One region of the Pseudomonas sp. NFX71 genome, then DNA from elsewhere that is predicted to be linked to it. Evidence: predicted binding sites of a transcription regulator. Region 1 holds the regulator's gene; the other holds the start of a gene.

Region 1 (3,361 bases):
GTTCCGGAAAACGGGTCAGGTGGCTCGGCAAGTTGCGCGCATCGATGGAGACGGCAACCAGCGGCTGCGCCAGCTCTGTGTGAATCAACGCACGCTCGGCCAGTTCCGGCAGCAACCCGGCGGGCAGGTTGTCGATGCAGTAATAGCCGTTGTCCTCGAGAACATCGAGCGCGGTGCTTTTACCTGAGCCGGAACGGCCACTGACGATGATCAAGCGCATGATTAGTGCCTGTTTTGCTCGTCCAGGACAACCTGATACAAGGCTTCATTGCTCGGTGCGCTGCGCAGGCGATCACGGACTTCCTTGCGATCAAGCATGCTGGCGATCTGCCGGAGCAATTCAAGGTGCGCATCGGTAGCCGCTTCCGGGACCAGCAGAACGAACAGCAGGTCAACCGGGGCGCCGTCGATGGCGTCGAAATCGATGGGGGCATCCAGGTGCATCAAGGCACTGATGGGCGAGGTGCAGCCTTTCAGGCGGCAGTGGGGGATAGCGATGCCGTTACCAAAACCGGTCGAGCCAAGTTTTTCACGGGCAATCAAAGCCTCGAAGACATCTTGCATCTCCAGATCCAGCACTTCTTTATGGATAAGGTTGGCAATTTGCTCGAGGGCTTTCTTTTTGCTGCCGCCCGGCACGTTCACGAGGGAACGGCCGGGGGTCAGGATGCTTTCAAGTAGGATCATGGGTTGGGAGTGTTAACGACCGGTCGCGCCCTGGAGGAGGCTTTGGGTCTTTTCCTTATGCTTTTTGAGTTGTTTATCCAGCTTGTCGGTCAGCGCGTCGATCGCCGCGTACATGTCGGTATGTTCCGCGTTTGCGACCACTTCATTGCCGGGAATATGCAGCGTGGCTTCGATTTTCTGCTTCAGCTTCTCGACCGTCATCGTGACTTGCACGTTGGTGATCTTGTCGAAATGCCGCTCTAATCGTTCGAGTTTTTCGCCGATGTAGGTGCGAAGAGGTTCGGTCACTTCCAGTTGGTGTCCACTGATGTTGACTTGCATACAGCTTCTCCTTCGTTGCCAGTGCATAAAGCGGTAGATCAGATGATCTACCACTGGAACGCTGTGGCGTGGCTCTACATCAACCGCTTGCGTTCGCTCGAAGGCGCGATCCCGAGGGATTCGCGGTACTTGGCGACGGTGCGGCGAGCCACCTGAATGCCTTGTGCCTCCAGTAAACCAGCGATCTTGCTGTCACTCAACGGCTTTTTCTGATTTTCCGCAGCAACCAGTTTTTTGATGATCGCGCGGATCGCCGTGGACGAGCATTCGCCGCCTTCGGAGGTGCTGACGTGGCTGGAGAAAAAGTATTTCAGCTCATATATGCCCCGAGGGGTATGCATGAATTTTTGCGTGGTCACCCGTGAAATCGTCGATTCGTGCATGCCCACCGCTTCGGCGATGTCATGCAGGACCAGCGGTTTCATCGCTTCGTCGCCGTATTCCAGAAAGCCGCGTTGATGCTCGACGATCTGGGTGGCAACTTTCATCAGGGTTTCGTTACGGCTTTGCAGGCTCTTGATGAACCAGCGGGCCTCTTGCAACTGATTGCGCATGAAGGTGTTGTCGGCGCTGGTGTCGGCGCGACGCACGAAACCGGCGTATTGAGCGTTGACCCGCAGTCGCGGTACCGATTCCTGATTCAGTTCTACCAGCCAGCGCTCGTTGTCCTTGCGCACGATCACATCGGGGACCACGTATTCGGCTTCACTGGACTCGATCTGCGAGCCAGGGCGTGGGTTGAGGCTCTGTACCAGTTCGATGACCTGGCGCAGTTCGTCTTCCTTCAGCTTCATGCGGCGCATCAGCTGGCTGTAGTCGCGGCTGCCGAGCAAGTCGATATAGTCGGTGACCAGGCGCTTGGCCTCGGCCAGCCAAGGCGTCTTGGCGGGCAGCTGGCGCAATTGCAGCAGCAGGCATTCACCAAGGTTGCGGGCGCCGATGCCGGCCGGCTCGAATTGCTGGATGCGATGCAGGACGGCTTCGATTTCGTCCAGTTCGATGTCGAGTTCCGGATCGAAAGCTTCGAGGATTTCCTCGAGGGTTTCGTCCAGGTAGCCCTGGTTGTTGATGCAATCGATCAGGGTCACGGCGATCAGACGATCGGTGTCGGACATCGGCGCCAGGTTCAATTGCCACAAGAGATGGCTTTGCAGGCTTTCACCGGCCGATGTGCGGGTGGTGAAATCCCACTCGTCGTCATCGTTGCTCGGCAGGCTGCTGGCGCTGGTCTGGTAGACGTCTTCCCATGCGGTGTCGACGGGCAGTTCGTTGGGAATGCGCTCGTTCCAGTCGCCCTCATCGAGGTTGTCCACCGTCGGGGCGGTTTCCTGGTAGGAGGGCTCTGAAACATCGGCGTTGGGTTGCTGTTCGGCTTTGTCGGCCAAGGGGTCGGCGTTATCGAAGTCGTCGCCTTCTTCCTGGCGTTCGAGCATCGGATTGGACTCCAGGGCTTCCTGGATTTCCTGTTGCAGGTCCAGGGTCGACAATTGGAGCAGGCGGATGGCCTGTTGCAGCTGCGGTGTCATCGTCAGCTGCTGGCCCATTCTCAAGACTAGCGATGGTTTCATGGCAGGGGCTTAACACCTTATTCGCCGGCGCACATGCGCCATCCACTACAGGGCGCCGGAGCGCCAAACATAAGCAAATTATATGCCTGAAACTGCAACGTTTGCCTAGAGCGCTGTAACAATAAAAAATTGTTGATTTTTTATCGAGACAAGCGCTCGGCGACTAGCCAGAGACGCCCTGATGCTTACAGGCGGAACTCATGGCCCAGATAGACTTCTTTCACGAGGTCGTTGGCCAGGATGGTGGCAGAATCACCTTCGGCGATCAGCTGGCCATCGTTGACGATGTAGGCGGTTTCGCAGATATCCAGGGTCTCACGGACGTTGTGGTCGGTGATCAGCACGCCAATGCCCTTGGCCTTGAGGTGGTAGATGATCTGCTTGATGTCGCCCACCGAAATCGGGTCCACACCGGCGAAGGGTTCGTCGAGGAGGATGAATTTCGGGTTGGTTGCCAGTGCACGGGCGATTTCCACGCGGCGGCGTTCACCACCGGACAGGCTCATGCCGAGGTTGTCCCGGATGTGGCTGATGTGGAATTCCTGCAGCAGGCTTTCCAGCTCTTTGCGGCGATCGGCCTTGTCGAGTTCCTTGCGGGTCTCGAGGATTGCCATGATGTTGTCGGCAACCGAGAGTTTGCGGAAGATCGACGCTTCTTGTGGAAGATAGCCGATACCGGCCTTCGCACGACCGTGCATCGGCTGGTGGCTGACGTCCAGATCGTCGATCAGGACGCGGCCCTGATCGGCCTGGACGAGGCCGACGATCATGTAGAAGCAGGTGGT
Region 2 (3,361 bases), 740 kb from region 1:
TGACGTTGGACGTTTCCAGGGTGTTCTGCAGCGTGGTGCCGAAACCTGCCAGGCCTGGCGTACCGACTTGCGGCGCGCCACTGGCGGCGGTTTCCAGGAACAGGTTGTTACCCACCGCTTGCAGGCCGGCCGGGTTGATGAAATCGGCGGTCTGCAGGTTGCCGATCACCTGGGACGCCGGGTTACCGGCAATGGTGATGGACACGGTGCCGTCGCGACCGACCGTGAAGGTCTGTGCGTCGTTCGGAATGACAATGGCCGGCTCCAGGGCGAAACCGCTGGCATTGACGATCTGGCCGTTGGAATCGAGGTGGAAGGTGCCGTCACGGGTGTAGGAAGTGGTGCCGTCCGGCTGCAGGATCTGGAAGAAACCGCGACCGTCGATGGCCATGTCCAACGGCTGCTCGGTGGTTTGCAGGCTACCGGCGTTGAAGTTTTTCTGGGTGCCGACGATGCGCACACCGGTACCCAGTTGCAGGCCCGACGGCAGTTCGCTGTCCTGGGTCGACTGGGCGCCTGGCTGGCGTTTGATCTGGTACAGCAAGTCCTGGAACTCGGCACGGTCACGTTTGAAGCCCGTGGTCGACACGTTGGCCAGGTTGTTGGAAATGGTGGTCAGGTTGGTGTCCTGGGCGGACAGACCTGTTTTGGCAACCCATAGAGCCGGAAGCATTCGATTCTCCTCGTGCGCCTGTTTTACGGCGCGACGTTCTGATAATTAGCTGATCTGCAAGACCCGAGCCATGGCCTGGTCGTCGTCTTTGGCGGTGTTCATCATCTTGATGTGCAATTCGAATTGCTTGGCCAGGGCCAGAACAGACGTCATCTCTTCCACGGCATTGACGTTGCTCGACTCCAGGAACCCGGACACCAGTTTGACGTTGGCATCGGCTTGCGCCGGCTGGCCGTCCTTGGTGTGGATCGAACCGTCCAGGCCCTTGGTCATGTTCTTGAAATCCGGATTGACCAGCTTGATGCGGTCGACTTCGGCCATCACGCGAGGGCCTTCACCCATCGCGCGAATGCTGACGGTGCCGTCCTCGCCGACTTCGATCTGCTGCTCGGGCGGCACGGAAATCGGTCCGCCGTTGCCCAACACAGGCATGCCGTTGCCGGCGCGCAATACGCCGAGGGCGTCAACGTTCAGGCTGCCGGTGCGCACGTAGCTTTCGCCGCCGTCCGGGTTCTGCACGGCGATCCAGCCATTGCCCTGCACCGCTACGTCGAGGTCGCGACCGGTTTCCACCAGGGCGCCCGCAGAGAAGTCGGTGGCCGGACGTTCGGACATGGCAAATGCTCGCGCCGGAAAGCTGTCACCGAACACCGGCATCGAACGCGCCTGCTCCAGGTCTTTCTGGAAACCGTTGGTGGAGATGTTCGCCAGGTTGTTCGCATGAGCCTTCTGCGCCAGTGCATTCTGGCTGGCGCCGGTCATTGCCACATAAAGGTACTTGTCCACACTCTTTCCTCTGCATGCCGGACGTTTGCCGCCCACCGCTGTACTGCTGAGCCATAAGCAATTTGCAGACCAACTTTTTTCTGGCGGCGCGGGGCCCGGCAAACAAAGGACTTGAGGGGGTCAGAGGGGAATGGGGGATTGTGTTGAAGACGAAAAACCGGCGGTGTTATGCCGGTAAGTGGCAAGGGTCGGCCTTTCTGATGCACTCACCCCTGTGGCGAGGGAGCTTGCTCCGGCTCGGGCGCGCGGCGGCCGCAAAACCCTCGGCACTATCTGCCTGTCAGACCTCGGCCGTTCTTTTGGGGCTGCTGCGCAGCCCGGCGGGAGCAAGCTCCCTCGCCACAAAGACCTGACGGTCTCTGCTCAGGCGCCAGGCTCTTTACCCACCTCATACTCACGCAACTTGTTGGCAATGGTGGTATGCGAAACCCCCAACCGCTTGCCCAGCTGCCGACTGCTCGGATGCTCGGAATACAAACGCTCCAGCACCGCTTTTTCAAAGCGCCCGACAATTGCATCCAGTCCGCCTTCGAGTGAAAAATCGCCAAGCGGCTGACGCACGCCATAGTCTGGCAGTCGAATATGTTCAGCCTTGACCGTCCCGCCTTCGCACAACGAAACCGCCTGGAACAACACGTTTTCCAACTGCCGGACATTGCCCGGCCAATGATAATGACTGAGCCGGTCCATGGCCGCCGGCGCCAGTTTCGGCAGCGGGCAACCGATTTGCCGACTGGCTTGATCAAGGAAATGCTCCACCAGCGGCGTCAAACCATCCAGGCATTCGCGCAGCGGCGGGATGTGCAGCGACAGTACGTTCAAACGGTGATACAAATCCTGGCGAAACTCGCCTCGCGCGCACAACTCCGACAGATCGACCTGAGTCGCGCAGATCACTCGCACATCCAGATAAACCTCTTCATCACTGCCTACGCGGCGGAAGCAACCGTCCTGCAGGAAGCGCAGCAACTTCACCTGCAAGCGCGGGCTCATTTCCCCCACGCCATCGAGAAACAGCGTTCCCCCCGCCGTCAGCTCCAGCAACCCCAGCTTGCCTTCGGCCCGCGCCCCTTCGAATGCACCGGGACCGTAGCCGAACAACTCGGTCTCGGCCATCGACTCCGGCAGACCGGCGCAGTTGAGCGCCATCAACGGCGACTGCCCCCGTGGACTGGCCAGGTGACAGGCCCGCGCCAGCAATTCTTTACCGGTGCCGGTTTCGCCTTCTATCAATAGCGGCGCGTCCAGTGGCGCCATGCGTCGTGCTTCACGAACCACGGCGGCCATCACTTTTGAACTCTGGAAAATACTGTCGAACCCGCGCAGTTCCTGTTTGCGCACGTTGTAGATGCGCTCCCCTACCCGGTCGGCACGATGCAGCGTCAACACCGCGCCGGCCATGGCTTCGCTGTCGTCATGTTCCGATTGCAGCGGCGCGATGTCGGCCAGAAATACATCGCCCTTGACCTTGACCCGCAGCCCATTGATCCGCGATTTGTTGGCGCGCACCAGCTCCGGCAAATCGAAATCCTCGGCGTACCGCGATAACGGAATCCCCGGCACCTCATCCACCCTCACCCCGAGCAACTGCGCCGCTGCACGGTTGGCTGCGACGATCGAACCGCCCATGTCGATCGATAGCACCGGAAACTCCAGGGCGCCGAGCAACGCATTGAGTTCCATATGCCGACGCTCGCTGGGCATCAGTCCTACGCGCTTGACGCCAAAGACACCGGCAATCGACTCGAATTTCGGACGCAGCGCCTGGAACTGAATGTTGATCAGGTTCGGGCAATGCAGGTAGATCGCGTTGCCATGTTCGCCACCGACCTCGCCGCGAGCGACGTTGATCCCGTACTCGACCAGCAGGTTGAGAATGTCGCGCAGGATGCCGATGCGGTT

The links. The regulator sigma-54, encoded in region 1, starts transcription at its own class of promoters, with help from an activator protein. The targets are predictions, from matches to a motif close to ANTGGCATNNANNTTGCTNT.
Region 2: ACM1ZW_RS16845 (flagellar basal body rod protein FlgF) is a predicted target of sigma-54. The motif match lies at 1,514-1,533, and genes of this name have one in related genera.

The regions. Positions count from the first base shown of each region.
Region 1 covers NZ_CP182230.1:2,913,762-2,917,122, forward strand. The annotation lists gene rapZ (RNase adapter RapZ) at 1-220, opposite strand, end outside; gene ptsN (PTS IIA-like nitrogen regulatory protein PtsN) at 223-687, opposite strand; gene hpf (ribosome hibernation-promoting factor, HPF/YfiA family) at 700-1,008, opposite strand; gene ACM1ZW_RS13330 (RNA polymerase factor sigma-54) at 1,083-2,576, opposite strand; gene lptB (LPS export ABC transporter ATP-binding protein) at 2,762-3,361, opposite strand, start outside.
Region 2 covers NZ_CP182230.1:3,648,815-3,652,175, reverse strand. The annotation lists gene flgG (flagellar basal-body rod protein FlgG) at 1-673, opposite strand, end outside; gene ACM1ZW_RS16845 (flagellar basal body rod protein FlgF) at 719-1,459, opposite strand; gene ACM1ZW_RS16840 (sigma-54-dependent phenylalanine hydroxylase transcriptional regulator PhhR) at 1,823-3,361, opposite strand, start outside.